DNA from 4 places in the Barrientosiimonas humi genome. Region 2 is predicted to be linked to each of the others. Evidence: riboswitches for the same ligand, from Rfam matches in the RefSeq annotation. Region 2 holds a riboswitch; each other region holds the start of a gene.

Evidence for each region. A riboswitch is a leader RNA that binds a small molecule or an ion and turns the genes downstream of it on or off. The one in region 2 is predicted to bind S-adenosylmethionine.
Region 1: linked by a shared signal. The riboswitch ahead of metB (cystathionine gamma-synthase) and the one ahead of FB554_RS12110 (transporter substrate-binding domain-containing protein) in region 2 are both predicted to bind S-adenosylmethionine.
Region 3: linked by a shared signal. The riboswitch ahead of FB554_RS01310 (MetQ/NlpA family ABC transporter substrate-binding protein) and the one ahead of FB554_RS12110 (transporter substrate-binding domain-containing protein) in region 2 are both predicted to bind S-adenosylmethionine.
Region 4: linked by a shared signal. The riboswitch ahead of FB554_RS11280 (flavin reductase family protein) and the one ahead of FB554_RS12110 (transporter substrate-binding domain-containing protein) in region 2 are both predicted to bind S-adenosylmethionine.

The regions. Positions count from the first base shown of each region.
Region 1 covers NZ_VFOK01000001.1:132,626-140,099, forward strand. Annotated here, with positions in the region: gene menE (o-succinylbenzoate--CoA ligase) at 1-940, opposite strand, end outside; gene FB554_RS00655 (SDR family NAD(P)-dependent oxidoreductase) at 973-1,719, shown strand; gene FB554_RS00660 (1,4-dihydroxy-2-naphthoyl-CoA synthase) at 1,811-2,749, opposite strand; SAM riboswitch class I at 2,841-2,959, shown strand; gene metB (cystathionine gamma-synthase) at 3,039-4,217, shown strand; gene FB554_RS00670 (NUDIX hydrolase) at 4,249-4,743, shown strand; gene FB554_RS00675 (o-succinylbenzoate synthase) at 4,740-5,741, shown strand; gene FB554_RS00680 (heavy metal translocating P-type ATPase) at 5,852-7,474, opposite strand, start outside.
Region 2 covers NZ_VFOK01000001.1:2,578,543-2,586,016, forward strand. Annotated here, with positions in the region: gene ssuE (NADPH-dependent FMN reductase) at 1-949, opposite strand, end outside; gene FB554_RS12110 (transporter substrate-binding domain-containing protein) at 979-1,938, opposite strand; SAM riboswitch class IV at 2,141-2,255, opposite strand; gene mfd (transcription-repair coupling factor) at 2,489-6,085, opposite strand; gene FB554_RS12120 (phosphotransferase) at 6,197-7,015, opposite strand; gene pth (aminoacyl-tRNA hydrolase) at 7,012-7,474, opposite strand, start outside.
Region 3 covers NZ_VFOK01000001.1:276,044-283,517, forward strand. Annotated here, with positions in the region: gene FB554_RS01285 (CoA transferase) at 1-381, shown strand, start outside; gene FB554_RS01290 (acyl-CoA dehydrogenase family protein) at 387-1,544, shown strand; gene FB554_RS01295 (SDR family oxidoreductase) at 1,881-2,627, shown strand; gene FB554_RS01300 (methionine ABC transporter permease) at 2,649-3,314, opposite strand; gene FB554_RS01305 (methionine ABC transporter ATP-binding protein) at 3,314-4,390, opposite strand; gene FB554_RS01310 (MetQ/NlpA family ABC transporter substrate-binding protein) at 4,387-5,358, opposite strand; SAM riboswitch class IV at 5,474-5,585, opposite strand; gene FB554_RS01315 (NADH-quinone oxidoreductase subunit A) at 5,679-6,053, shown strand; gene FB554_RS01320 (NADH-quinone oxidoreductase subunit B) at 6,110-6,637, shown strand; gene FB554_RS01325 (NADH-quinone oxidoreductase subunit C) at 6,634-7,158, shown strand; gene FB554_RS01330 (complex I subunit 1/NuoH family protein) at 7,164-7,474, shown strand, end outside.
Region 4 covers NZ_VFOK01000001.1:2,403,903-2,411,376, reverse strand. Annotated here, with positions in the region: gene FB554_RS11300 (bifunctional methylenetetrahydrofolate dehydrogenase/methenyltetrahydrofolate cyclohydrolase) at 1-215, shown strand, start outside; gene FB554_RS11295 (DUF3017 domain-containing protein) at 223-492, shown strand; gene FB554_RS11290 (malate dehydrogenase) at 551-1,540, opposite strand; gene FB554_RS17810 (hypothetical protein) at 1,589-1,711, opposite strand; gene FB554_RS11285 (amidohydrolase family protein) at 1,754-2,998, shown strand; SAM riboswitch class I at 3,008-3,098, shown strand; gene FB554_RS11280 (flavin reductase family protein) at 3,114-3,617, shown strand; gene sfnG (dimethylsulfone monooxygenase SfnG) at 3,673-4,761, shown strand; gene FB554_RS11270 (response regulator) at 4,772-5,404, opposite strand; gene FB554_RS11265 (sensor histidine kinase) at 5,401-6,501, opposite strand; gene FB554_RS11260 (hypothetical protein) at 6,538-7,116, opposite strand; gene FB554_RS11255 (ABC transporter permease family protein) at 7,181-7,474, opposite strand, start outside.

The DNA.
Region 1 (7,474 bases), 2.4 Mb from region 2:
TCGCGACCGCGACGGCGTCGCGCACCCCGGGCAGCCCGAGGGCCGCCTCCTCGACCAGGCGGGGGGCGACCTTCAGGCCGCCGGTGGTGATGAGGTCGTCGCGGCGTCCGACCACGTGCAGCACCCCGTCGCGCAGCTCGCCGACGTCGTCGGTCCAGAAGCGGCGGGCGCCGGTGGTCGGGTCGGTGTCGAAAACCGCTGCGGTGCGGTCGGACTCGCCCAGATAGCCGGACGCCACGGTCGGCCCGGAGAGCCCCACGCGCCCGTCGTCGCCGATCGTCACGGCGGTGTCCTCGAGCGGCACCCCGTCGTAGACGCAGCCGCCCGCGGTCTCGCTCATGCCGTACGTCGTGCGCACCGCGACGCCCGCCGCGCGCGCCCGCTCCAGCAGCGCCGGTGCGGTGGCCGCGCCGCCGACGAGCACGCCGTCGAACGTGCCGAGCGCCTCGGTCGCCTCGGGGTCGTCGAGCACGGTCGCGAGCTGCGTCGGCACGAGCGAGGTGTAGCGCCGCACCGGCGGCGCCCACGCGAGCGCGTCGACCAGGTCCGCGGTGCGGAAGCCGTCGATCATGTTGAGCAGCAACGGTGCTCGGCGCGCGGCAAGGGAGCGCAGGATCACCTGGGTGCCGGCGATGTGCTGCGCGGGCAGCGCCAGCAGCCACATGCCCTCGCCGCCGAGCCGGTCGTGCGTGGCGGTGCCGCTCGCGCGCAGCGCGGCCCGGGTGAGCATCGCGCGCTTGGGCGCGCCGGTCGACCCGGACGTGGACACGACCAGGCCGAGGTCGTCGGGCAGGTCGGCGTCGTCGGGGACGGCCGGCTCGGGGTCGCCGTCTTCGTAGGGGAGCAGGGCGGGGCCGTCGCCCTCGAGCATGGCGGCCAGCGCCTCGACGTACGCCGGCAGCCGGTCGGGCGCGACGGCGTACGGGCGGATGGGGGGCACCCGGCCAGGGTAGGCCCGTGTTGAATGGCGCCATGACGGCACGTCCCCTGGCAGTGGTGACCGGCGCGAGCAGCGGCATCGGACGGGCGAGCGCCCGCCGACTGGCCGCCGAGGGTTTCGAGGTGATCTGCGCGGCGCGGCGCACCGAGCGCGTCGAGGAGCTGGCCGCCGAGATCGACGGCCGCGCGGTGACCTGCGACGTGACGAAGGCCGACGACGTGGCGGCGCTCGCGCGCGAGGTCGGCGACCGGCTCGACGTGCTCGTCGCCAACGCCGGGGGAGCGCTCGGCACCGAGCCGGTGGTCGAGGCCGACCTCGACGAGTGGCGAACGATGTACGACACCAACGTGATCGGCGTCGCGCGCTGCGTGCAGGACCTCATGCCGGCGCTGGTCGCCGCCGAGGGCGAGGTCATCGTGATCGGGTCGGTCGCCGCGCACGTGTCGTACGAGGGTGGCGGCGGCTATGTCGCGGCCAAGCACGCGGTGCGCGCGATGGTCGGCTCGCTGCGGCTGGAGATGTTCGACCAGCCGGTGCGCGTGTGCGAGATCGACCCGGGGATGGTGGCCTCCGACGAGTTCGCGCTGGTGCGCTTCCACGGCGACGCCGAGAAGGCCGCCGCGGTCTACGCCGGTGTGGTCGACCCGCTGACCCAGGAGGACATCGCCGAGTGCGTGGCGTTCGTCGCCACCCGCCCCAAGCACGTCAACATCGACTCGATGGTGGTGCGCCCGCGCGCGCAGGCGGCGCAGCACAAGATCCACCGGGTGTCGCCCTGAGAAGGCAGTTCACGCCGGTCCGCGCGATCGGGGCACCGTCTGCGGGGCCTGGCGCGAGGCCCGGCCGCGAACTGCCTTCGCGCAGCGACGCTCAGAAGTACCAGGGGAACGGGGACCAGTCGGGGTCGCGCTTCTGCAGGAACTGGTCGCGTCCCTCGACGGCCTCGTCGGTCATGTACGCCAGCCGCGTCGCCTCGCCCGCGAACACCTGCTGCCCCATCAGGCCGTCGTCGGTGAGGTTGAACGCGAACTTCAGCATCCGCTGCGCCTGCGGGCTCTTGCCCATGATCTCGCGGGCGACCTGCAGCGCCTCGGCCTCGAGCTCGGCGTGGTCGGCGACGATGTTGACCGCGCCCATCCGGTGCATGTCCTCGGCGGTGTACGTCCGCCCCAGGAAGAAGATCTCGCGGGCGAACTTCTGGCCCACCATCTTGGCGAGGTAGGCCGAGCCGTAGCCCGCGTCGAACGAGCCCACGTCGGCGTCGGTCTGCTTGAACCGGGCGTGCTCGCGGCTCGCGATCGTCAGGTCGCACACGACGTGCAGGCTGTGCCCGCCGCCGGCCGCCCACCCGGGCACGACCGCGACGACGACCTTGGGCATGGTGCGGATCAGCCGCTGCACCTCCAGGACGTGCAGCCGCCCGCCCTCGGCCTTGACCCGTCGCTCGTCGACGGACTCGGCGGTGTCGCCGTCGGCGTACTGATAGCCGCTGCGCCCGCGGATGCGCTGGTCACCGCCGGAGCAGAACGACCACTTGCCGGCCGCGCCGGTGCCCTCGGGGCCGGGCCCGTTGCCGGTGAGCAGCACGCAGCCGACGTCGGGGGTGCGCCGCGCGTGGTCGAGCACGCGATAGAGCTCGTCGACGGTGTGCGGCCGGAACGCGTTGAGCACCTCGGGCCGGTCGAACGCCACCCGCACGCACCCCACGTCGACCGCGCGGTGGTAGGTGATGTCGGTGAGGTCCTCGAACCCGGGCACGGGCGCCCAGTCGTCGGGCCGGAACGGGTTGGCGGTGGTCTGCTCGCTCACCTGCGTGATGTTAGGCGTACGTCCGTCGCGGCTCACCCAGCGGACGGTGCCGGACACGGCGGCGCCGGGTCGGTTAACGTGGCGCGCGCAACATCCATCAAGACCGGCTGAGGGACAGGCCCGTTGACGCCGGGGCAGCCTTCCGCGAGGCAACTCGCGGAAAAGGTGCCAAGTCCTGCGGCGGCCCTCGGGCCAGCCGGAAGATGGAGCGTCGCAGACGTCTGACCAGGCGCCGGTGACGCGCAGCCTCCGGTCCGCATGGCTGGCCACCTGTGACCAGGAGGACACCATGACTGACATCTCCCGCCTCACCCGCGGACTCACCACCGGCATCAACGCCGACCCCACCCACGGCGCCGTCGTGCCGCCGCTGCACCTCACGAGCACCTTCAGCTTCAGCGGGTTCGGCGAGTGCGGGCAGTATGACTACACCCGCTCGGGCAACCCCACCCGCGACCTCCTCGGCGAGGCGCTGGCCACGCTCGAGGGCGGGTTCGGCGGCACCATCACCTCGACCGGGATGTCCGCGATCGCGCTGTGCACGACCGCGCTGCTCGCGCCCGGCGACACGATCGTCGTGCCGCACGACTGTTACGGCGGCAGCTGGCGACTGTTCGACTCGCTGTCGACGAAGGGCCAGTTCCGTTGTCGCACAGTGGATCTCACCGATCCTGACGCGCTCGCCGAGGCGCTGCGCGAGCGCCCGAAGGTGGTGTGGGTCGAGACGCCGTCCAACCCGCTGCTGCGCCTCACCGACGTGCGCGCGGTGGCCGACGCCGCCCACGCGGCCGGCGCGCTCGTGGTCGCCGACAACACGTTCCTGTCGCCGCTGCTGCAGCGACCGATCGAGCTGGGCGCCGACGTGGTCGTGCACTCGACGACGAAGTACATCAACGGGCACAGCGACGTCGTCGGCGGCGCGGTCGTGGCGGCCACGCCCGAGCTGCACGAGGAGCTGGCCTACTGGGGCAACGTGCTCGGCGTCACCGGCAGCCCGTTCGACTCCTACCTCGCGCTGCGCGGGCTGCGCACCCTGCACGTGCGGCTGCGCGCTCACCAGGACAACGCCCGCGCCCTCGTCGACGCCGCGCTCGACCACCCGGCCGTCGCGCGGGTGCACTACCCCGGGCTCGCCGACCACCCGGGCCACGACATCGCCGCGCGGCAGCAGGACGGCTTCGGCGCGATGCTGTCGGTCGAGCTGCGCGGCGGGGAGGAGGCGGTGCGCGCGTTCGTCGACGGGCTGCACTGCTTCACCCTGGCCGAGTCGCTCGGCGGCACCGAGAGCCTGGTCGCCCACCCCGCCACGATGACCCACGCGTCGATGAGTCCCGAGGCGCGCGCGGTCGCCGGCATCGGCGACGGGCTGCTGCGCTTCTCGGTGGGCATCGAGGCCCCGGAGGACCTGGTCGCCGACCTGCGCGCCGCGCTCGACCGCGCGGAGGCGCGCACCCCCGTGGCCGTCTGAGGTGGTCGGCCCGGGTTCCTAGACTCGGGTCATGCCGATCCCGGAGTACGTCGCCGACCTGCGCGAGCACGTCGGCACCCGACTGCTGTGGTTGCCGGGGACGTCGGCGTACGTCCTGCGCCAGGTCGACGGGCGCCAGCAGGTGCTGCTGGTGCGCCGCTCCGACAACGGCCTGTGGACGCCCGTCACCGGGATCTGCGACCCGGGCGAGGAGCCCGACGTCACCGCCGAGCGCGAGGTGCTCGAGGAGACGTGCGTGCAGGTCGAGGTCGAGCGGCTGCTCGCCGTGTCGTCGCTGATCCCGATGGAGTACCCCAACGGCGACCGCTGCCAGTACCTCGACCACGCGTTCCGCTGCCGCTGGGTCGCGGGGGAGCCGCGGGTCGGTGACGAGGAGTCCAGCGACGTGCGCTGGTTCGACGTCACCGACCTGCCGCCGCTGCTCCCGCGGTTCGAGCGCCAGCTCGCGATGGCCCTCGCGGACGACGGTCCGGTGCTGTTCGGCAAGGCGCAGCGGGTCCGATGAGCGTCTTCGACGTCGAGCAGCTGGTCCTCGGCATGCGGGTGGTGCAGCTGCCGCTGCGCACCCGCTTCCGAGGCGTCACCGAGCGCGAGATTGCCCTGTTCCCAGGGCCTTTCGGCTGGGGCGAGTTCGGCCCGTTCCTGGAGTACGCCCCCGCCGAGTCGTCCCGCTGGCTCGCCTCGGCCATCGAGGCGGCCCACGTCGGCTGGCCCGAGCCGGTGCGCGGGTCGGTGCAGGTCAACGCCACGGTGCCCGCGGTCGCGGCGGGGGAGGTGGCCGGGGTGCTCGCGCGCTACGACGGCACCCGGACGGCCAAGGTGAAGGTGGCCGAGCCCGGTCAGCGCCTGTCCGACGACCTCGACCGGGTGGCCGCGGTGCGCGAGGCGATGGGGCCCGACGCGCGCATCCGGGTCGACGCGAACGGCGGCTGGAGCGTGGAGCAGGCGACCGACGCGCTGGGGCGGCTGGCGGCCTACGGGCTGGAGTACGCCGAGCAGCCGTGCGCCACCGTCGAGGAGCTGCGCGACCTGCGAATCACCTTGGCCCGCAACGGCATCGACGTGCCCGTGGCCGCGGACGAGTCGATCCGCAAGGCCGAGGACCCGCTGCGCGTGGCCCGGCTCGAGGCCGCCGACGTGATCGTCGTCAAGGTCGCACCGCTCGGCGGCGTGCGGCGCGCGCTCGACGTGGTCGCCGAGACCGGGCTGCCTGCCGTCGTCTCGAGCGCGCTGGACAGCTCGGTCGGCATCCGCGCGGGCCTCGCTCTCGCCGCCGCGCTGCCCCGCCTCGACCACGCCTGCGGCCTCGCGACGCTCGGCCTGTTCGACGGCGATGTGGTCACCGAAAGCCTTGTGCCGCAAGGGGGTTCGATCTCCCTGCGCTCGGTCGAGCCCGACCCGGAGCTGCTCGATCGCTGGGCCGCACCCGACCACAGGCGAGCGTGGTGGGCGGACCGGGTGCGGGCGGCGTACGCCCTGCTCCCGCATTTCGTGCACAGGTGAACGAAATGCGGAGCGGGCCCCCGGGATTCCGCAGCTTCCCGCTGCATTTCGTGCGCTGGTGAACGAAATGCAGCGGACCCCGGACCCCGGACCCGGTCCGCCCGGGTCCGTCACTTCGCCGGCGCGGCCTCGTGCTCGATGCCCTCGTGCTCGCGCCCCACGCGGAAGCGCAGCAGGGTGAGGGCGCTCAGCACGACGATGATCGTCGAGCCCTCGTGCACGAACACCGCCGGCCCGATGCCCAGCCCCATCAGCGTCACCGGCACCAGGACCGCGACGATCGCGAGGCTGAAGATCAGGTTGCGCCGGATGACCTGGCTGGTCCGCCGGGCCAGCGCGACCGCGAACGGCACGCGCCCGAGGTCGTCCGACATCAGCGCCACGTCGGCGGTCTCGAGGGCGACGGCCGAGCCCGCCGTGCCCATCGCCACCCCGACCGTCGCGCTCGCCATGGCCGGCGCGTCGTTGACGCCGTCGCCGAGCATCGCGGTGCGCGTGCCCGACTGGGTCAGCGCGCCGACCGTGGCGACCTTGTCCTCGGGCATCAGCCCGCCGCGCACCTCGTCCATGCCGACGCTGCGGCCGACCACGTCGGCGACCCGCTGGTGGTCGCCGGAGATCATCACCATGCGCTCGACACCTGCGTCGCGCAGCGACTGCACCACCGGCGCGGACTCGCCGCGCTGGGTGTCCATCAGCCCGAGCACGCCGAGCACCCGGTCGTCGGTCGCGACGACCATGATCGTGCGGCCGCCCTCCTGCAACCGCTGTACGTCCTCGCGCACCCGGGCGGGCAGCTCGTCCCCGACCAGGGCCGGGCTGCCGATCGCGACGCTGCGGCCGTCGAGCACCGCCCGCACGCCCTTGCCGGTCACCGACTGCACGTCCGTCGCCTCCGGGGCGGGGCCCTCCGGGCGCAGGTCGCGGACCACCGCGGCGGCGAGCGGGTGGTCGCTCAGCCGCTCGACGGCGTACGCCGTGGTGCGCAGCTCCTCCTCGGAGACGCCGGGGGCGGCGACGACGTCGGTCACCCGCGGGCGGCCCCAGGTGAGGGTGCCGGTCTTGTCGAAGCAGATGGCCTGCACGCGGCCGAGGTTCTCCAGCGGGCCGCCGCCCTTGACGAGCACGCCGGCGCGGGCCGCGCGGGCGACGCCGGCCAGCACCGCGCTCGGGGTCGCGATGGCGAGGGCGCACGGGCTCGCCGCGACGAGCACGACCATCGCGCGGTAGAAGCTGTCGGCCGTCGGCTCGGTCAGCACGAAGGTGCCGAAGAGGAAGACGCCGATGACGAACAGCACCACGCCGGGGACGTAGAAGATCTGGAAGCGGTCGAGGAACTGCTGCGTCGGCGACTTGTGCGAGTCGGCCTCGCGCACCAGCTGCACGACGCGCGCCAGCGTGGAGTCCTCGGCGCGGCGGGTGACGACGACCTCGATCGCGCCGGGGCCGTTGATCGTGCCGGCGTAGACGGTGCTCGCGGCCTCGACCGTGGCGGGCACCCGCTGCGCCAGCTCGGGGTCGTCGACCGGCCACTTGTCCACCGGCACGCTCTCGCCGGTGACCGACGCCTGGTCGACGGAGGTGGTGCCCGTGAGCACGAAGCCGTCGGCGGCGATCCGCTCGTTGGGCCGGATGACGGCGACGTCGCCGAGCGCCAGCTCCTCGACCGGGACCTCGGTGACGGTCTCGCCGCGGCGCACCCGGGCGACGCGCGGGGTCAGCTCGGCGAGCGC
Region 2 (7,474 bases):
AGAGCCCCCGCGCCTCGGGCTGGCGGGGCCCGGTGGTGAGGAAGATGCGGTGGTACCCGAGGCGCCGGGCCTGCTCCTCCAGCTCCTGCAGGACACGACGACCGAGGCCTTGCCGGCGGGCGTGGTGGGCGGTCCACATCCGCTTGACCTCGGCGACGCCCGGTTCGCGCCGGCGGATCGCACCGCCCGCGACCACCACGCCGGCGCGCTCCAGCACGACGAACGCACCGTGCGGGGCGTCGAAGTCGGTCACCGGCACCTCGACCAGGCGCTCGTTGACGCTGTCGCGGGCGTAGCGGGTGCCGTACTCCACCTGCAGCTCCTCCAGCAGCGGGCGCAGCACGGGGTCGTCGACGGGCACGACGCGCGCGGTCACCTCGGCCGGCCGGTCGGTCGCGGGGGCAGCAGCCTCCGCCGGCCGCCCCTCGAGGCGGGCGACGAACGCCGAGGCGACGGCGCCCAGGGCGGCGAGCACCTCAGGGGCGAGCACGGCTCCGCCGCCCTCGTGCAGGCGCACCTGCTCGGCGAGGACGAACCGCCCGCCCCCGACGTACGCCGGCTGCAGCGACCGCAGGACCGGCGCCAGCGCGTAGTCACCGACCAGGGCGTGCGCCAGGCTGCCCCCGGTGACCAGCGGCAGGACCGCCTTGCCGGACAGCGCGTCCCGCGGCAGCAGGTCGAGGAACGCCTTGAGGAGACCGGAGAACGACGCGCGGTAGACGGGCGTGCCGACGATGACGGCGTCGGCCCGCTCGATCGCGGCGACCGCGTCGGCCACCGCCGGCGCCGTGGGGTCGGCGCGCAGCAGCGGCTCGGCCGGGAGGTCACGCAGGGCGATGGCCTGCACCTGGTGGCCACGCACCGCGGCGCGCCGGGCGACGTGGTCGACGACGGCGTCGGTGCGCGACGGTGCGGTCGGGCTGCCGGTGATCGTGGCGATGAGTGCCATGTGCGGATTCCCTTTGTTCCGAAGGCGATTCAGGACTTGGGCAGACCGGGCGGGTTGACCAGGGAGCGCGGCACGGCGTCGGCCTGCACGCCCCAGCGGTCGAGCACGGCGCGATAGCTGCCGTCGGCGATCGCTGCGTCGACCGCGGCGGCGAAGGCGGGCGCGAGACCCGACCCCTTCTTGCTCAGCACGCCGATGAGTCCCTGCCGCGACCCGCCGCCGGAGAAGCGGCCGATCTCGACCGTCTGCTTCGCGGTGTCGATGTGGTAGCGCACGTTGGGGCTCGGCCCGACGTAGGCGTCGATCTGGCCCGACTGCAGCGCGAGATAGCGATCAGCCGGGTTCTGGTAGTAGCGGATCGTCGCCCGGGGCCGCCCCGCCTTGACGTTGGCGGCGTTCCAGTCGACCAGGATCTTCTCCTGGTTCGTGCCGGACCCGACGGCGAGCGTGCGCCCCGCGATGTCGGCCCCCGACCGCACCCGCCAGGTGGCGCCCTTCTTGGCCTCGACCGAGATGTCGTCCTTGCGATAGGTGGCGAAGTCGTACTTGGCCTTGCGCTCCTCGGTCACGGTGACGTTGGACAGCACCGCGTCGAAGGTGCCGGCGTCGACCTTGAGGAAGAGGTTCTCCCAGGAGGTGACCGGCTGCTCGACGCGCAGGCCGAGGATCTCGGCGAGCAGCCGCGCGAGGTCGACCTCGACCCCGGTCGGTGTCGTGTTGTCCTCGGCGAGGAAGGCCAGCGGCGGGGTGCCGCCACCGCCCGCGGCGTTGCCGATGACGATGCTGCCGCGCTCGCGCACGGCGGCCGGGAGCCGGGCGGCCGCCGCCGCGTTCTTCGCGCCGGTCACGCGCTGCGCGCCGCTGCTGGAGCCCGCCGCGCGGGTCGCGGCGTTGCCGGGGTCGGCGCACCCGGCGAGGGCGCCCCCGGCGAGCAGGGTCAGGCCGCCGGCGAGCAGGGTGCGGCGGTCGAGAGAAGGGTTGGACGTCACGGAGGGTTCCTTCGGACGGACCGGCGGGCGGGCGTACGCTCGCGGCAGCCGGTGCGGGATCGCCGACCTGTCGGCGGATCCCCTTGCAGGACAGGGACTTTCGGGGTCTACCTGTCAGCGACAGAGGTCGCTTGCCACCTGCAGCAGATCGATGTGGCGACGGCGCACGAGGGCCTGGTTGCCGTTCATCCGTGAGTCTCCTGGATCGCGCTTGCGCGGCCGCTGCTGCGACCGAGCCAGGTCGTCACCCGGAGCACCCCACCGCGTCGGAGGGTTGCTGGCCAGCGAGCCGGGGCTTCGCGCTGACGCTCAAGACCTAACGAGAGATTATGGAATCCATTGCGTGGCGACAAGGAGGCCCCGCGGTCGTCTCGCCTGTCGAGAGCCCCACCACCCGGACAGGACCCCACCCGGCCACGAGACCCACCCCCACCCGGGCATGAAGCCGGGTTACGTGCGTTTGACCTCAATGCATGGGGGTCAAATGCACGTAACCCGGTTTCATGCGGAGTTGCGGGGGTCCGAGGGGCGGGGCGGGGGCGGGGGCGGGTCAGGCTGCGGCGGCGCTGTCGAGCAGCACCTGCTCGATCAGCTGGCGTGCCCACTGCAGCACCTCGGTGTCGCGCAGCGGGCGGCCGCCGACGGCGGCGGTGCGCGGGGCGGGCACCAGGATCTGGTGCATCGCCTCGCGGATGACCGTCCCCTTGTAGAGCCGCTGCAGCCGCAGCGCCTGGCTCTCGCGCAGGTCGACCGGGGAGAACCGCACGTTCTTGCCCTGCACCGCGATGTCGCTGATGCCGGCGCGGCGGGCCACCGTGCGCAGCCGCGCCACCTCGATGAGGTGCTGGGCCGGCTCCGGAGGCGTGCCGTAGCGGTCCTCCAGCTCCTCCACGATCGCGGCGAGCGCCGCCTCGTCCTCGACGGTCGCGAGCTTCTTGTACGCCTCCAGCCGCAGCCGCTCCCCCGGCACGTAGTCGTGCGGCAGGTGGGCGTCGACCGGCAGCTCGATCTTCACCTCCGACGGCGGCTTCTCGGCCGTGCCGTCGGAGCGGAAGTCGGCGACCGCCTCGCCGACCATGCGGACGTACAGGTCGAAGCCGACGCCGGCGATGTGGCCGGACTGCTCACCGCCGAGCAGGTTGCCCGCGCCGCGGATCTCCAGGTCCTTCATCGCGACCTGCATGCCCGCGCCGAGGTCGGTGTGGCTGGCGATCGTCTCGAGCCGGTCGTGCGCGGTCTCGGTGAGCGGCTTGTCGGGCGGGAACAGGAAATAGGCGTACGCCCGCTCGCGGCCGCGCCCGACGCGTCCCCGCAGCTGGTGCAGCTGGGAGAGGCCGAGCACGTCGGAGCGCTCGACGATGAGGGTGTTGGCGTTGGAGATGTCCAGGCCGGTCTCGACGATCGTGGTGCAGACCAGCACGTCGGAGCGGCGCTCCCAGAAGTCGACGACGACCTCCTCGAGCCGCTGCTCGCTCATCTTCCCGTGCGCTGTGGTGATGCGGGCCTCGGGCACCAGCTCGCGCAGCCGGGCCGCGGCCTTCTCGATCGACTGCACCTTGTTGTGCACGAAGAAGACCTGTCCCTCGCGCATCAGCTCACGCCGGATCGCCGCGGTGATCTGCTTCTCGTCGTACCCGCCGACGAAGGTCAGGACCGGGTGCCGCTCCTCGGGCGGCGTTGCGAGAGTAGACATCTCGCGGATGCCGGTGACCGCCATCTCGAGCGTGCGCGGGATCGGCGTGGCCGACATGGCGAGCACGTCGACGGCCGTGCGCAGCTGCTTGAGCTGCTCCTTGTGCTCGACGCCGAAGCGCTGCTCCTCGTCGACCACGACCAGGCCGAGGTCCTTGAACCTGATCTCGTTCGACAGCAGCCGGTGGGTGCCGATCACCAGGTCGACCGACCCGTCGGCCAGCCCCGCGATGACCTCGCGCGCCTCCTTGTCGGACTGGAAGCGCGACAGCGAGCGCACCGTCACCGGGAAGCCGGCGTAGCGCTCGGAGAAGGTCTGCTGGTGCTGCTTGACCAGCAGGGTCGTCGGCACGAGCACCGCGACCTGCTTGCCGTCCTGGATCGCCTTGAACGCCGCGCGCACCGCGATCTCGGTCTTGCCGTAACCCACGTCGCCGCAGATCAGCCGGTCCATCGGCACCGACTTCTCCATGTCGGCCTTGACCTCGTCGATGCTGGAGAGCTGGTCGGGCGTCTCGATGTAGGCGAAGGCGTCCTCCAGCTCGCGCTGCCACGGGGTGTCCGGCGCGAACGCGTGACCGGGCGAGGCCATCCGCGCGGAGTACAGCTGGATCAGCTGCCCCGCGATCTGGCGCACGTGCCGGCGGGCGCGCGACTTGGTCTTTTGCCAGTCCGACCCGCCCAGCTTGTTGAGCGTGGGCAGCTCGCCACCGACGTACCGCGTGACCTGGTCGAGCTGGTCGGTCGGCACGAACAGCCGGTCGCCGGGCTGGCCGCGCTTGCTGCTGGCGTACTCGACCACGAGGTACTCGCGGGTCGCGCCGGCGACGGTGCGCTGCATCATCTCGACGAACTTGCCGACGCCGTGCTGCTCGTGCACCACGAAGTCGCCCTTGCGCAGCTGCAGCGGGTCGACCACGTTGCGCCGGCGCGAGGGCATCTTGCGCATGTCCTTGGTGCTGCCGCCGGTGGCGCCGGCCGCGCCCGTGAGGTCGGCCTCGGTGAGCACGACCAGGTCGCAGGTCGGCAGCGCGAAGCCGTGACCGAACGAGCCGGTCGCGACCTCGACCGTGCGCGGCTGCAGGTCGGTGAGCTCGCGCACGGGAATGTCGTTGTCGCGCAACACTTCCGAGACCCGCTGCCCCAGCCCCGCACCCTCGGTGACGACGAGCACGCGGCGGCCGGCCTCGACGAACGAGCGCAGGTCTGCGACGGCCTGCTCCGTGTTCCCCCTGTACGCCGGCACCTCCTCGGTCGGGACGGTCACCCGCTCCCCGGGCAGGGAGTCCTCGACGAACTCGGCGAGGTCCTCGTCGCTGGCGAACGACGACAGCGACCACCAGGGGCGCCCGGTCTCCAGCGCGTGCTCGCGCAGGTCGGCGAGACCCCAGTAGGACGCGGTGCCGAGCACCGACTCCAGGTCGACGGGCACGGCGTTGCCGGCGGCGGCGTTGGCCCACGACGCCTGCAGGAACTCCTCGCTGGTCGCGACCAGGTCGTGCGCGCGGGTGCGCACCCGCTCGGGGTCGGACAGCACCACGTGGGTGCCCTCGGGCAGCACGTCGAGCAGCGTCTCCATCCCGTCGGCGAGCAGCGCGGGCATGAGGGACTCCATGCCCTCGACCGCGATGCCCTCGGCGACCTTGTGCAGCAGGTCGGCCACGCCGGGCAGCTGCTCGGCGAGCTCGGCCGCGCGCAGGCGTACGTCGTCGGTGAGCAGCAGCTCGCGGCACGGCGGCGCCCACAGCCCGAGCTCCTCGGGGGCGCCGGCCTCGTCGGCGGCGATGGTGCGCTGGTCGGCGACCTTGAAGTGGCGCACCTCGTCGACCTCGTCGCCGAAGAACTCCACCCGCAGCGGGTGCTCCTCGGTGGGCGGGAAGACGTCGACGATGCCGCCGCGCACGGCGAACTCGCCGCGCCGCTCGACCATGTCGGTGCGGGTGTAGGCCGCGGCGGCGAGCGCCTCGACGACCTGCTCGAGCGGGCGCTCGTCGCCCACCTGCAGCGCGACCGGCTCGAGGTCGCCGAGGCCCTTGGCGATGGGCTGCATCAGCGCGCGCACCGACGCGACGACGACCTGCAGCGGGCCGTGCTCGGGGTCGCCCTCGACGGGGTGCGCGAGGCGGCGCAGCACCCCGAGCCGGCGGCCGACGGTGTCGCTGCGCGGGCTCAGCCGCTCGTGCGGCAGCGTCTCCCAGCTGGGCATCTCGGCGACCGCGCCCGCGGGCAGGAAGGTGCGCAGCCCCGCCGCGAGGTCCTGCGCCTCGCGCCCGGTGGCGGTCACCGCGAGCACCGGCACCGGCCGCTCGGCGCCGGTGGCGATCAGCGTGGTGAGCGGCGCGCGGGCGCCCGGCGCCGCGGCGACGTCGACCACGGCGGAACGACCGACGTGCTCGAGCACCCGGCGCACGGCCGGGTCGGTGGCGAGGACGTCGAGCAGCGGGCGGAGGCTCACGGGGCTCCTTGAGCGGTGGGTGGGGCTGGCACGAGACAGCACGAAGGCCCCACGTCGCGCACGGGACGGGCGGTCACGCGGAGCGGGTGGGGTGGGTGCTGCGCGCCCAGTCTACGCGCGGGCCAGCCGGCGCAGCTGCGGCAGCCGCTCGCGCAGCCGGGCCAGCGCCCGGCGCATCGGCTCCGGCTCACCGGTCGTCCGATGCAGCGCGATCATCCCGGGGTCGCCGGCGGCGACGGCCGCCAGCACGCCGCGGATCGCGAGCTCGACGCGGTCGACGGTCGCGTCGAGCAGCGCCTCGGCGTCGACCCCCTCCCCGCCGTACGCCCTCGCCAGCACCCCCAGCCGGCGCACCGTCCACTCGTCGGGCAGCCGGCGTACGAGCGGGGCGGCCTGCCAGGCCAGCCACCCCAGCTCGAGCCGCGGCGTCGTCGGGCCGGCGAGGTCCCAGTCGAAGACCCCGGCCAGCTCGTCGCCGTCGAAGCAGATGTTGTAGGGCGCGATGTCGTTGTGCCCCACCAGGATCGGGCTGTCCGCGCCGAAGAACCGCCACGGCCCGGGGTGGCTGAACCCGGCCACCGCCTCGTGCAGCTCGCGCGTCCAGCGGGCCACCGACACCAGCTGGGCGTCGGTGAGCAGCTCGGTCTCGACGTCGACGATGCGCCCGGGCAGGAAGTCGAGCACCTCGCGCCCCTGCTCGTCGAACCCGTGCACCCGCGGCACGCAGCGCAGCCCCTCGAGGTGCGCCAGCAGCGCGTGCACGGCGGGCGTCCACGGCCCGGTGGTGCGGCGCACGGTCTGACCCACCTTCCACGCACCGCCCACGTTGCCGCCGGGCAGCCGCACCTCACCGGGCACCTCACCCGCGGCCCCGCCCGCGACCTCGCCCGCGGCCTCGCCCGGGGTCTGCGCGGGGGGCCGGGCGGTCATCGGGCGTGGACGACGTTCTGCGCCGCGGTGAGCCCGTCGTGCACGACCCGCTCTACCGCGTCGACCGTGTCGGGCAGCACGAACTCGAGCTCCTTGCGCTCGGCGGCGGAGAAGTCCTTGAGCACGTAGTCGGCCGGGTCCATCCGGCCCGGCGGCCGGCCGATGCCGACGCGCACGCGCAGGTAGTCCTTGGTGCCGATCGACTTGCTGATCGAGCGCAGCCCGTTGTGCCCGCCCTCTCCCCCGCCGCGCTTGAGGCGCAGCGCGCCGAAGTCGATGTCGAGCTCGTCGTGCACGACCACGAGCCGCTCGGGCGTGACCTTGAAGAACTTCATCAGCGCCGACACCGGGCCGCCCGACTCGTTCATGTACGTCATCGGCACCGCGACCACCGCGCGCGGACCGGGCCGGCCGCCGGCGAGGGTGCCGATGCGCAGCTCGGCGGCGTGCGCGCGGGCC
Region 3 (7,474 bases), 2.3 Mb from region 2:
CGAGCGGTCGCCGACGGACTGGCGGCCCTGCTCGCGCGCGAGCGGACGGGCGAGGGGCAGTTCCGGGAGGTCGCGCTCAGCGACGTCGCCGACGACCTCGCGCAGCCGGTCCAGCGCAAGATGACCGGCCACGGCGGGTTCCTCGGCGGCGAGCTGGCGTCGTACCGGATCTACGCAGCCGCAACGGGATTCGTCGCCGTTGCAGCCCTGGAGCCGCACTTCTGGGACCGGTTGCTGAGCGAGCTCGAGCTGACCGAGGGATCGGTCGACGAGCTGGAGCGGGTGTTCGCCACGCGCTCCGCGGACGAGTGGCAGACCTGGGCGCGCGAGCGGGACCTCCCCGTCGCGGCCGTACGACAGATCACGCACGGAGAGGCTTGAGACGCATGGAGCTGACGCGGACATACCGGTCGCCGTGGCTGGACGAGGAGCTCGACGACGTGCGGCAGCTGGCCCGCACCTTCTTCGAGAAGGAGTCGGTGCCGAACCAGGAGCGGTGGGCCAAGGAGCACCAGGTCGACCGGGAGTACTGGAACGCCGCCGGCGACGCCGGGCTGCTGTGCATCGCGATCCCGACCGAGTTCGGTGGTGGCGGAGGCACGTTCGCGCACGAGGCCGTCGTCATGGAGGAGCAGGCCGCCGCCGGTGACGACGCGTTCGGCTACAGCGTGCACTCGACGATCGTGGCGCCGTACATCATGAAGTACGGCACCCAGGAGCAGAAGGAGAAGTGGCTCCCGAAGCTCGCCACCGGTGAGCTGGTCGGCGCGATCGCGATGACCGAGCCGGGGGCCGGATCCGACCTGCAGGCGCTGCGCACGAGCGCCAGGCTGGACGGCGACGAGTACGTCGTCAACGGCTCGAAGACGTTCATCACCAACGGAACTCACGCCGACCTCATCATCGTCGTGGTGCGCACGGGCGAGGAGGAGGGCGGAAAGGGCCTGTCGCTGCTCGTGATCGAGACCGACGGCCTCGCCGGGTTCGAGCGCGGCCGCGTGCTGGAGAAGCTCGGCATGCCGGGGCAGGACACCCGCGAGCTGTTCTTCTCCGACATGCGGGTGCCGAAGGAGAACATTCTCGGCGGCGAGGAGGGCCAGGCGTTCCTGCAGCTCATGGAGCAGCTGCCGCAGGAGCGGCTGATCATCGCCGTGGCGGCCGCCAAGGGCGCCGAGCTGGCGATCGACCGCACGGTCGAGTACGCCAAGGAGCGGCAGGCGTTCGGCCGCGAGCTGATGAAGTTCCAGAACACCCGGTTCGTGCTGGCCGAGTGCGCCACCCAGGCCCGCGCCGTGCGCACGCTCGTCGACCACTGCATCGAGCTGCACCTCAAGGGCGAGCTCGACGCGCAGTCGGCCTCGATGGCCAAGTGGTTCTCCACCGACCAGCAGTGCCAGATCATCGACCGCTGCCTGCAGATCTTCGGCGGCTACGGCTACATGCTGGAGTACCCCATCGCCCGCGCCTACGCCGCCGCCCGCGTGCAGAAGATCTACGGCGGCACCAACGAGATCATGAAGGAGCTCATCGCCCGCACCCTCTGACCCGCGCAGGGCTCCGCCGCGCCCGGCCCGCCGCCCGCCACAAGCTGGTCGAGTAGCGCGAGGGACGAGCGCGTATCGAGACCCCGAGGTCACCTCGCCCGCCGCCCGCATTTCGTGCATCAGTGAACGATCTGCGGAGGCGGGCCGCGGGATTCCGGGTAGGCGCGCCGCATTTCGTGCATCAGTGAACGATCTGCGGAGGCGGGCCGCGGGATTCCGGGTAGGCGCGCCATATTTCGTGCACCAGTGAACGAAATGCGGCCGGTGGGCGGGCCTGGACCGCGAGGGCTGCCGGCCGGTCGGCGGGCGCGTCGCCGGCCCGGCATGATGAGGCGCATGAGCTCTCACACCGGACGCAAGGCCCTGGTCACCGGCGGCGCCAACGGCATCGGCGAGGCGGCGAGCCGGGCGCTCGCGGCCCAGGGTGCGACGGTCGTCGTCGCCGACCGCGACCAGCAGCGCGCCAGCACCGTCGCGGCCGAGATCGGCGGTCAGGTGTGGCCGATCGACCTGCTCGACACCGACGGCCTCGCGGGGCTGCGCCTCGACTTCGACATCCTCGTCAACAACGCCGGCATGCAGGTCGTCGCGCCGATCCAGGACTTCGACGTCGCGGCGTTCCGGCAGATCCAGCGGCTCATGGTCGAGGCGCCGTTCCTGCTCGTGCGCGCGTGCCTGCCCCACATGTACGACCGCGGATGGGGCCGCGTCGTCAACGTCTCCTCGATCCACGGGCTGGTGGCCTCGCCCTACAAGTCGGCCTACGTCACCGCCAAGCACGCCCTCGAAGGCCTCAGCAAGGCCACGGCGCTCGAGGGCGGCCCGCACGGGGTGACGAGCAACTGCATCAACCCGGCGTACGTCCGCACGGCCCTGGTCGAGGGGCAGATCGACGCCCAGGCGCGGGAGAACGGCATCAGCCGCGAGCAGGTCGTCGGCGACGTCATGCTCGCCAAGTCGGCGATCAAGCGGCTCATCGAGCCGGCCGAGGTGGGCGCGCTGATCGCCTACCTCGCCAGCGACGAGGCCTCGATGATCACCGGTTCGTCGTACGCCATCGACGGCGGCTGGACCGCCGGCTGACCGACCCGCCGGCCGAGATCGCTAGCGCCGCATGACCTTTCGCGACAACGCGTTGCCGGAGAACTGCGCCAGCTGCACCAGCACGATGATCACCACGACCGCCACCCCGGTGACGACCCAGTTGAACCGCTGATAGCCGTACGTGATCGCGAACTGCCCGAGTCCGCCGCCACCGATGGCCCCGGCGATCGCGGTCATGTCGACGACGGCCACGAGCGCGAAGGTGTAACCGAGCACCAGCGGCCCGAGCGCCTCGGGCACCAGCACGGTGCGGATGATCCGCCAGGGCGAGGCGCCCATCGCCTGCGCCGCCTCGATCACGCCGGGGTCGACGGCCACGAGGTTCTGCTCGACGATGCGCGAGATCCCGAACGTCGCGGCCAGCGCCAGCGGGAACAGCACGGCGCGGGTGCCGACGGTCGTGCCCATCACCTGCAGGGTCAGCGGCCCCACGGCGGTGATGAAGATGATGAACGGGATCGGGCGCACGATGTTGACGATCACGTTGAGCACGGTGTGCAGCCCGCGGTGGGCGAGGATGCCGCCGGGCCGCGTGGTCACGAGCAGCACGCCGAGCGCGAGCCCGAGCGCCCCGCCGACGAGCACGGTCACGCCGACCATCAGCAGCGTCTGCAGCAGGGACTCCTGCAGCAGCGGCCCGAGCTGGGCCCAGTCGGTGCTCCCCATCAGGCCGACACCTCCTGCAGCGGTTCGCCCGCCTCGCCCGCCGTACGTCCGTGGTCACCGGCCTCCTCGACCGCACCGATGCCGCGCAGCTCGGCGACCATCCGCTCCACCGCGTCCGGCTCGCCGCGCAGGCTCAGGGTGAACGTCGCGAGCGACTCCTCCTTCATCGAGGTCAGGCCGCCGTGCACGATCTCCAGCTCGACGCCCTGCTCGCTGGCACGGCCGAGCACCGCGCCGAGGCTGCGGCCCGCGGCCACGGTGACGGTGACGATGCGCCCCCGGTGCCGCGCGCGCAGCTGCGCGAGGTCGTCGGCGTCGGGCACCGCGTCGAGCGTGGCGCCGACGAGGCGCCGGGTGGCCCCGGCCGTCGGGTTCGCGAAGATGTCGCGCACCGGGCCGAGCTCGGCCAGGCGCCCCGACTCCAGCACCGCCACCCGGTCGGCCAGGCTGCGCACGACCTCCATCTCGTGGGTGATCACGACGATGGTGATGCCGAGCTCCTCGTTGACGCGGCGCAGCAGCGCGAGCACCTCGCGCGTGGTGTCCGGGTCGAGCGCGCTGGTCGACTCGTCGGCCAGCAGGATCGGCGGGTTGGTGGCGAGCGCCCGGGCGATGCCCACGCGCTGCTTCTGCCCGCCGGACAGCTCCTCCGGATAGGCCCACGCGCGCTCGGTCAGCCCGACGAAGTGCAGCAGCTCGGTGATCCGCCGATAGATCTGCTCCGGCTTCCAGCCGGCGACCTCGAGCGGGTAGGCGACGTTGCCGTACACCGTGCGCGAGCGCAGCAGGTTGAACTGCTGGAACACCATGCCGATGTCGCTGCGCAGCGCGCGGATCTGCTTGGGGCGCAACGAGTTCAGCTGCTGGCCCTGCACGGTGACCGTGCCGCTGGTCGGCAGCTCCAGCCCGTTGATCAGCCGCACGAGCGTGCTCTTGCCGGCACCGGAGAAGCCGATGACGGCGAACACCTCACCCCGGCGTACGTCCAGGGTCACCTCGTCCAGCGCGGTCACCTGCGACCCGCCCCGCGAGAAGGTCTTGCCGACCCGGTCGAGGCTGATGATCGACTCGCTCATGACCCCGCCACGTCCTTCTCGAGCCGGGTCAGGATGCTGCCGAGCTGGTCGGCGGGGCGGTCGACGACGACCGACGTGCCCTTGGACTGCCGCTTCACCGCGGCGACGACCTCGGGGGAGTGGTAGAGCTGGGCGATCTTGCGGTAGGTCGGGTCGTCCTTGTCCTCGGCGCGGGCGACGACGACGTTGATGTAGGGCTCGGCCGCCTTGCTCTTCGGGTCGTCCTGGAACAGCGCCGACTTGGGGTCGAGGTTGCCGTCGAGCGCGAAGTTGTTGTTGACGACCGCACCGTCGACCGACGGCAGCGACGCGACGGTCTGCGCGGCGTCGACCGGCTGCACCGTGACCTTCGAGGCGGCACGGTCGATGTCGGCCGGGGTCGACAGCGCGTTGCCGCCGCCCTTGAGCCTCAGCAGCCCCGCCTGCTGCAGCACGAGCAGCGCCCGCGCCTGGTTGGTGGGGTCGTTGGGGATGGCGATCTTGCCGCCCTGCGGGATCTGGTTCAGCGCCGTGTGCTTCTTGGAGTACAGCGGCAGCGGCACGACCTGGGTCGACCCGATCGGGGTGAGGTCCTGGTTGTCGTTGCTGTTGTAGCTCGCGAGGAACTGCAGGTGCTGGAACAGGTTGAGGTCGGTCTGCCCCTGCGCCAGCGCGGGGTTGGGCTGGGTGTAGTCGGAGAACGACACGAGCTTGATCTCGATGCCGTTCTCGCGGGCCAGCCGCTGCAGCGGCGGCCACCACTCCGCACTCGCCTCGGTGGTGCCGATGGTGACCTCGCGCGGCTCGTCGGCCGAGGCGCTGCCGCCGTCGTCCGCGGTCGCGCGGCCCAGGCCGAACCCGGCCGCTAGCGCGACGACGAGGCCGCCGGCGGTGATCGCCGTGCGCACACCCCGCCCGCGCGACCCGGGGTACGGCGGCAGCGGCGGGATCTGGCCCGTCGCGTCCGCGCCGGAAGAGGGGGAAGACATGTCGGAGGCACTCCTCGAGAAACAGCACGCCAGGACCTTCTGCCGCGTCTCCTCCTCCGCACGGGCTCGCAGGCTCACCCGTCCGGCATCGTCGACCGCGGCACAATCGCCGGCGCGAATGTGCTTGTCCGACAGGGCTGTCGGACCGGGTCTCACCTGGAGCACCCCGCCACATCCGTGAGGGTTGCCGCCCAGCCAGCCAGGGCTTGTCGCTGGGTCTCTCGACCGCCGTCCACGTTATGCATCGCATAAGGAGAGGTCAAAACGAGCGGGGGTGACCTCCCTCACCGACCGGCAGCGGCTCGTTAGGCTCTGGTCCCGTGAAGGGTCCCCTCGTCGGCTATCTCGTCGTCGTCGTCGTCGCGCTCGCCGGAGTGCTGCTGTTCGGCGCGGCGATGCTGATGCGTCGGCTCCTGGCGCCGGTGTCGCAGACGCCGGCCCGGCTGACGACGTACGAGTCCGGCGTCGACCCGGTCGGTCAGGGCTGGTCCCAGTCGCAGGTGCGCTACCTCGGATTTGCTTTCCTCTACGTCGTTTTCGCGGTCGACGCGGTCTACCTCTTCCCGTGGGCGACGGTGCTGCGTGACGCCGACCTCGGGGTCGCGAGCCTGGTCGAGATGGGCATCTTCATCGGCGTGCTGGTCGTGGGGCTCGCGCACGCCGCGCGCCGCGGCCTGCTGAGGTGGACCCCGTGACCGTCGACCTGCCCACCCCGCGCGTCGGCCCGCTCCAGGCCGCCGCGCCCAAGCCGATGCGGCTGATCCTCAACTGGGGGCGGCGCTACTCGCTGTGGGTCTTCAACTTCGGGCTCGCCTGCTGCGCCATCGAGTTCATCGCCGGCAGCATGGCGCGGCACGACTTCATCCGGCTCGGCGTCATCCCGTTCGCCCCCGGCCCGCGCCAGGCCGACCTGATGGTCGTCTCCGGCACGGTCACCGACAAGATGGCGCCGGCCGTGCGCCGGCTCTACGACCAGATGCCCGAGCCGAAGTACGTCATCTCCTTCGGCGCCTGCTCCAACTCCGGCGGCCCCTACTGGGACTCCTACTGCGTCACCAAGGGCGTCGACCAGCTGATCCCGGTCGACGTCTACGTGCCCGGCTGCCCGCCCCGCCCCGAGGCGCTGCTGCACGGCATCCTCGTGCTGCAGCAGCAGATCGCCGAGGAGCGCCTGACCACCCGGTCGTACGCCGACCGGCGCCGCTTCGCCGGCGCGGTCACCCGCCCGCTCGTGCGCCGGGACCAGCCGGCCGAGCCGCCGCAGGGCGACCCGTCATGAGCCTGGACGCCGAGCGGCGGGACTGCCCGCCGCAGGAGTGGTACGCCCTCCACGAGCAGCTGCGCGCCGAGGGCTTCGCGTTCTTCGACTTCCTCACCGCCGTCGACGAGACCGACCGTGACGAGGGAGGTCTCGACGTCGTGAGCCACCTCTACGACGTCACGCCCGGCGCGCTGCGGTCGGTGCTGGTGCGCACCCGTGTGCCGGAGACCGAGCCGCTGCGCAGCCTCACGACGCTGTGGCGCGGCGCCGCCTGGCACGAGCGCGAGACGCACGAGATGTTCGGCCTGGAGTTCACCGACTTCGACGACGGCAGCCGGCTCGGCATCCGCCCGCTGCTGCTCCCCGAGGGCTTCGAGGGGCGGCCGCTGCGCAAGGACTTCGTGCTCGCCGCGCGCGTCTCCAAGCCGTGGCCGGGCGCGAAAGACCCTGGGGAGTCAGGCGATTCGCCCGCGCCCCGCCGCGGTCGCCGCAAGAACCTGCCGCCCGGCGTGCCCGACTCCTCGTGGGGGCCGCGGTGATGGAGATGACCTGGCTCGAGGCCGGCGTGCGCGCCGCGCTCGTGCTCGTGGCCTTCCTGGTGCTGCCGCTGCTCGTCGGCCAGACCGAGCACAAGGTGATGGCCCACATGCAGGGCCGCCTCGGCCCGATGCACGCCGGCGGGTTCCACGGCTGGGCCCAGCTGATCGCCGACGGCGTGAAGTTCACGCAGAAGGAGGACATCGTCCCGGCGGCCGCCGACCGATGGGTCTTCCGGGCCGCGCCCGCGGTGGCGCTGGTGGCGTACCTCCTCGCGATGGCCGTCGTGCCGTTCTCGCCGACCCTGGTCGGCGCCGA
Region 4 (7,474 bases), 170 kb from region 2:
GACCCGGCCTGATCACGCCCGACATGGTCAAGCCCGGCGCGGCCGTGCTCGACGTCGGGGTCTCCCGCGTCGACGGCAAGCCGGTCGGCGACGTCGCGCCCGAGGTGGCCGAGGTCGCCGGGTTCGTCTCGCCCAACCCCGGCGGGGTCGGCCCGATGACCCGCGCGATGCTGCTGACCAACGTGGTGCTCGCCGCCGAGAAGCTCGCGGGCTGAGCCCCCCGTGTCCGCCCGCTCGGCCCGCCCCGGTCCGTTGTGGATCGCCGCTGCGGCCGGGACCCTGGTGTGCCTGGCGGTGATGGTCCTCGGCGACGTGCGCACGGGCGGGTACGCCCTCGGCGCCCTGCTCCTGGTGTGCGGCCTGGTCCGGGTCGGGCTGCCCGACGACACCTCGCTCGGCCTCGCCGTGCGCAGCCGGTTCGTCGACCTCGCGATCTACCTGAGCCTCGCGATCTCGATCCTGGTCATCTTCCGCACCCTCAAGCTCCCCTGAGCAACGACACGGCCGGGCAGCCACGAGGGCTGCCCGGCCGGATCGTCCAGCGTCAGGCTCAGATCAGCCCGAGCCCCCTGACCGTGTCGCGCTCCTCGGTCAGCTCCTGCACCGACGCGTCGATCTTGCCGCGCGAGAAGTCGTCGATCTCCAGGCCCTGGACGATCTCGTAGTCGCCGTCCTTGGTGGTCACCGGGAACGAGGAGATCAGGCCCTCGGCGACGCCGTACGACCCGTCGCTCGGCACCGCCATCGAGGTCCAGTCGCCCTGCGCCGTGCCGGCGAACCAGTCGCGCGCGTGGTCGATGGTGGCCGCCGCGGCCGAGGCCGCCGACGACGCGCCGCGGGCGTCGATGATCGCCGCGCCGCGCTTGGCGACGGTCGGGATGTAGGTGTCCTCGATCCAGGCCTGGTCGCCCACGGCCTCGGCCGCGACCTGACCCTTGACCTTGGCGTGGAACAGGTCGGGGTACTGCGTCGCCGAGTGGTTGCCCCAGATCGTCATGTTGCTGATCTCGGTCACGCTCGCACCGGTCTTCGCGGCCAGCTGGGCGATCGCGCGGTTGTGGTCCAGGCGGGTGAGCGCGCTGAACCGCTCGTTCGGGATGTCGGGCGCGTTGTTCATCGCGATGAGCGCGTTGGTGTTGGCCGGGTTGCCGGTGACGACGACGCGCACGTCGTCGGCCGCCACGTCGTTCAGCGCCTTGCCCTGCGGGGCGAAGATGCCGCCGTTGTCCTTCAGCATGTCGCCGCGCTCCATGCCCGGGCCGCGCGGCTTCGCGCCGACCAGCAGGGCGAGGTTGACCCCGTCGAAGACCTTGTTGGGGTCGTCGCCGGTCTCGACGCCAGCGAGCAGCGGGAACGCCGAGTCGTCGAGCTCCATGACGACGCCCTCGAGCGCCTTGAGCGCCGGAGTGACCTCGAGCAGCCGCAGCTCCACGGGGCGGTCCGGGCCGAAGATCGCACCGCTCGCGATGCGGAACAGCAGGCTGTAGCTGACGTTGCCGGCGGCGCCGGTGACGGCCACCTTGACGGGCGTGGTGCTCACGGGGTCTCCCCTTCGGGCGAGGCGGTTACGGATGCTTCGGACGCTACCTCACAGGTGGATCACGCTCTGGGCCAGGAGTGCCGCGAGCACGAACGACCCCGTCAGCGTCATCAGCGCGACGATCACCACGCGGGCGTCGAGGCTTACCTCGGCGGCTACCGTCTGGCCCACCACCCCCGGACCCCGCACCGAGCCCACCGACGAGGAGCCCGCATGACCGCCCTGCTCATCACCGACGTACGCCCGTGGGGCCGGAGCGCGACCGACGTCGCCGTCCTCGACGGCCGGATCGTGGCCGCGCTGCCCGAGGGGGTCGAGCCGCAGGTGGTGCCGGGACGCGGCCGGCTGCTGCTGCCGTCGTTCTCCGACGTGCACGTGCACCTGGACTCCACCCGCATCGGGCTGCCGTTCCGCGAGCACACCGGCTCGCCGGGCATCTGGCCGATGGTGATGAACGACCGCGCCAACTGGCGCTCGGCAGAGCTGCCGGTCGCCGAGCGGGCAGAGCTGACCCTCGGCCGGATGATCGCCCGCGGCGCGACGCGGGTTCGCTCCTACGCCCAGATCGACGTCGACGCCGGGCTCGAGCGGTTCGACGCGGTGCGCCGGGCCAAAGAGACCCACGCGGGCCGCTGCGACGTCGCGGTCATCGCCTTCCCGCAGGCGGGGCTGCTGCGCGAGGAGGGGACGGTTCCGCTGCTCGAGGAGGCGCTGCGCCAGGGCGCCGACGTGATGGGCGGCATCGACCCGTGCACGCTCGACCGCGACCCCAAGGGCCACCTCGACGTGGTCTTCAAGCTGGCCGAGCGATACCAGGTCCCGATCGACATTCACCTGCACGAGCCCGGGCACCTCGGGGTGTTCAGCACCGACCTGGTGATCGAGCGGGTGCGCGCGCTCGGCATGCAGGGGCAGGTCACGATGTCCCACGCGTACGACCTCGGCTCGGTCGACGAGGCCACCACCCGGCGGCTGGTCGAGACGTTCGCCGAGCTCGACATCGCGATGGCCACCGTCGCCCCGGCCAGGCAGCAGGGACTGCCGCTGACGGCGCTCGCCGAGGCGGGCGTACGCGTGGGGCTGGGGGAGGACGGGCAGCGCGACTACTGGTCGCCCTACGGCAACGCGGACATGCTCGACCGCACCTGGCAGCTGGCGTTCACCCACGGCTTCCGGGCCGACGAGCTCATCGAGCACTGCGTCGCGATCGCGACCGTGGGCGGCGCGGCGGTGCTCGACGCGACCGCGCCGCGGCTTGGCGGCGTCGCCGACCGGCCCGGTCTCGAGGTGGGCCACCCGGCCGAGCTGCTGCTGGTCGACGGCGAGACCGTGACCTCGGCGGTGATGGACCGCGGCACCGACCGCACGGTGATCCACGCCGGACGCGTGGTGGCCGACGGGCTGGCCCTGGTCCCAGGTGCTGGACAGGGCTTGCCCGACTGGCGGACCTCTCAATAACGTCTCGTTATCCCATCCAGAGCGGCTGAGAGACCTGGCTCGTCGACGCCGCAGCAACCGCCTCGCCCGAGGAAGGTGCTAACGCCAGGACCGATGGCCGAGAGGACGCTCCGCGATGTCACAACCCCTCACCGTGCTGCCCCGACGAGACGCCCCGATCGACCTGCGCCCGGCCTTCCGGCAGGCGGCCAGCAGCGCCTGGGTCATCACCAGCTCGCACGCTGGTCAGCCGGTCGGCTTCACCGCGATCTCCGTGGTGTCGGTGTCGGTGGACCCGCCGCTGGTGTCGTTCAACCTCAACCTCACCAGCTCGAGCCGGTCGACGATCGAGCAGTCCGGCCGGGTGGCCCTGCACCTGCTCGCCGACGGGCAGGCTGACCTCGCCCGCCGCTTCTCCGCCGACCGCAGCCAGCGGTTCGCCTACGACGGCACCTGGCGCTGGCACGCCGACGAGCTGCCCGCGCTCACCGACCCGGTGCTGCGCCTGTCGGCCGCCGTGGTCGGCGTGCTGGAGGCCGGCGACAGCCTCGTCGTGACGGCGGAGGTCACCGACCTCGAGCGCGCCGAGGGCGTGCGTCCGCTGGTGCACCACGACGCGGTCTACCGCGCGCTCGACTGAGTCGCGCGCAGCGCACCGGACCTCGAGAACCCAAACCCCACAAGGAGTTTCACGCATGTCTGTCGACCCTCTGAAGTTCGCCTACTGGGTGCCCAACGTGTCCGGTGGTCTCGTCGTGAGCACGCTGCCGCAGCGCACGAACCACTCACCGGCGTACAACATCGACACGGCGCGCGTGGCCGAGCAGAACGGCTTCGAGTACGCCCTGACGCAGGTGCGCTACCTCGCGTCCTACGGCGCCGACGCCCAGCACGAGTCGACCTCGTTCTCGCAGCTGCTGCTCGCCAACACCGAGAAGCTGAAGGTCATCGCGGCCGTCCACCCGGGCTTCTGGCAGCCGGCGGTGCTCGCCAAGCTCGCGGCGACCGCGCAGGAGTGGAGCAACGACCGGTTCGCGCTCAACGTCGTGTCGGGCTGGTTCAAGCAGGAGTTCACCAACCTCGGTGAGCCGTGGCTGGACCACGAGGAGCGCTACCGCCGCTCCGAGGAGTTCATCGAGGTGCTCAAGGGCGCCTGGAGCACCGACGACTTCACCTTCCGCGGCGACTTCTACCGCACCCGCGACCTCACCTTCCGCCCCCAGCCGAGCACGCCGCCGGAGGTCTTCCAGGGCGGCAACTCCACCAGCGCCCGCAAGATGGCCGGCCGCCTGTCGGACTGGTACTTCATGAACGGCAACACCGTCGAGGACGTGCGCGACCAGGTCGAGGAGGTCTCCGGCTACGGCCAGGAGCACGACCGCCGGCCGGGCTTCGGGCTCAACGGGTTCGCCGTCGTGCGCGACACCGAGGACGAGGCCCGCCAGGTGGTGCAGGACATCATCGACAACGCCGACGAGGACAAGGTCAAGGCGTTCGGCGAGGCCGTGAAGCAGGCCGGCAAGGCCAGCTCGGACGGCAAGGGCATGTGGGCCGGCTCCGACTTCAAGGACCTGGTGCAGTACAACGACGGCTTCAAGACCGGCCTCGTCGGCACGCCCGAGCAGGTCGCCCGCCGCATCGTCGAGTACAAGAAGGTCGGCGTCGACCTGCTGCTCGTCGGCTTCCTGCACGTGCAGGAGGAGGTCGAGCGCTTCGGCAAGGAGGTCATCCCGCTGGTGCGCGAGCTCGAGGGCGAGGCCGACGCCGAGCGCGGCGCCGCCTGACCAGGCTGGATCAGACCTGGCCCGACTCCCACATCCGGGCGGCGATCTCCACCCGGTTCCGCACGCCCAGCTTGGTCTGGATGCTGCCGAGGTGGGTCTTGACCGTGCCGAGCGAGATGAACAGCTCGGCCGCCACCTCGGAGTTGGTACGTCCGCGCGCCACCAGGCGCGCGACGTCCAGCTCCCGCTCGGACAGGTCGGCGACGCCGGGCACGGCGGGCGCGGACGAGCCGGCGGCGCGGGTGCGCTGCAGCAGACGCACGGTCAGCTCGGGGCTGATGAGCGCGTCCCCGCTGGCCGCCGCGCGGATCGCCGAGACCAGCAGGTCGGGTCCGGAGTCCTTCAGCAGGAAGCCGACCGCGCCGTCGGCCAGGGCGGTGTCGACGTAGTCGTCGTGGTCGAACGTCGTGACGATGACGACCCGGGTCTGGCCGGCGACCTGCCGGTTGACCGCGAGGCCGTCCAGCTTGGGCATGCGGATGTCGAGCAGCGCCACGTCGGGCCGCTCGCGCCGGATCGCCTCCAGCGCCTCGACCCCGTCGCGGCACTGCGCGACGACCTCGATGTCGTCGGCCCGCTCGAGGATCATCGCGAACCCCATGCGCACCATCTCCTGGTCGTCGGCGAGCACCACGCGGATCACGACGCACCGTCCTTCGGGTCGGCCAGGGGCAGGTCTGCCTCCAGGATCCACCGGTCCTGCTCGAGGCGGGTGTCGAGGCGGCCCCCGAGGCGTTCGAGTCGCTCGCGCGCCCCGACCAGGCCGTAACCGCTGCCGGGTCCGATGCCGCGAGTTCCGCTGCCGTCGTTGACGATCCGCAGACCGACACCGCCGGGGCGCTGCGTCACCGACACCTCCACGACGGTGGCCTCACCCGCGTGCCGGCGCACGTTGGTCAGCCCCTCCGACACGACGCGCTGCAGCGCGGCGTCGTGCGCGGCGGGCAGGTCGAGGTCGTCGATCCGGGCGTCCACCCGGGCCCGGCCCGACGTCGCGAACTCCGCCACCAGGTCGCGCAGGCCGGCAGCTCCGCCGCCGGTCGGGCGCAGCTCGGCCTCCTCGTCGGCGCGCAGCGTCTGCACCATCGCGCGGATCTGGGCCAGCGCGTCGTGCCCCGACCGCTCGATGCGGCGCAGCACGTCGGCCGTGGTCGGGTCGGGCGTCGCGGCCGCCGCGGCCTGCGCGAGCACGACGATGCCGGTGACCTCGTGCGCGACGAGGTCGTGCAGCTCGCGGGCCATGCCGGCGCGCTCCTCGGCGACGGCCTGCCGCCGCGCGGTCACCGCCTGCTCCCGACCCGAGCGCACCTGCAGCCCGACACCCACCGCGGTCGCCATCGCCGTGGCCAGGAACAGCGCGAGCAGCACCCCCGTGTCGGGCATCGTCAGCGGCGTCAGCACCGCCGTCGCGACCAGCGCGCACAGCGCCACCAGCTCGGCGTTGCCGCGCAGCCGCGACGCGAGCGCACCGGCGAGGGCGACGACCGCCCAGCCCAGCGTGATGGGCCACAGCTCGCGGCTCGTCGCGGTCGCGCTGAGCAGCACCAGCGCGGCCACGCCCGCCCAGCCGTACGCCGGTGCCGGCTCCCGCCTGCCCCGCGCCACCTGCAAGGCGCACCACGCGAGAACCGTTGCGGCAGCGACGGATCCGGCCAGCAGCAGCGGCGGCGGGTCGCTCACGGCCTCCAGCAGCGCCGCGGGCAGCAGCGGCCCGAGGATCAGCAGGGCGAGCCAGGGCATCGGGGCGCTCCTCGTGAACGGGGTTGCTCGCGCAGCCTACGCGCGGGGGAGGCGCACGTCGTCGGCCTCGACCTCGACGAGCACGCCGCGCTCGGTGGCCGCAGGGGTGCCGACCATGCTCCACGAGGTGCCCTCGGGCAGCGCCGTGCGCAGCCGGTCGACGCCGGTGCCCCGCACGGTCACGGTGCGCCCGTCGACCGAGGCCCGATAGGTCACCGTCCGGCCGTCGACGGTCGCGCGGTCGGTGTAGGCGTCGTTGCGGGTCAGCTGCGGCTTGCCCTGCTGGCCGTCGGCGTACGGCAGCGTCACGAACATCCGGCTGCGGCCGACCTTGCCCTCGTCGGGGCGCAGCTCCTGCACGAGCAGCTGGCGCCGCGCGTCGCGACCCGGCGCCAGCTCGACGTACGCCGTCGACACCTCCCCGTTCAGGCTCGACACGACGTACGGCCGGCCGCGGACGTTCATCGAGCTCACCCGCTCCTCGGGATAGAGCGAGGTGACCGCGGTGCGGACGTCGTCCTCGAGGGTGCGCTTGGCGAGCTGCTCGGAGGCGAGGCCGCCGCCGACGAGGAGGAGGGGCAGGACGAGCGGGACGATGACCCGGGAGGTGCGCATGGGAGTTCTCCGATCTCTGTGCAGGGTGGGGTGAGGGGCGAATCAGGTTGGGGCGGAACGGTTCTCAGGACTGCGCGGCCGAGCGGAGCAGGCCGCGGCTGGCCCGGATCGCCAGGTGCACGCCAGCCGCGCCGAGCGCGACGGTGAGTACCAGCAGCAGGGCTCCGGTGCCGCTGACCGACCCGCCGGAGAGGGTGATCGGTGCCGCGGCGAACAGCCCGGCGAAGACCGCGAGCGAGGCGCACACGACCATCGGCGAGGTGCTCTCGAGCACCCGCGCGCGGTCCAGCGTCGGCAGCGGGACGCCTGCCTGCCAGAGCCGGCGGTAGTTCTCCCGGCGGTCGAGCACGGCGGCCGC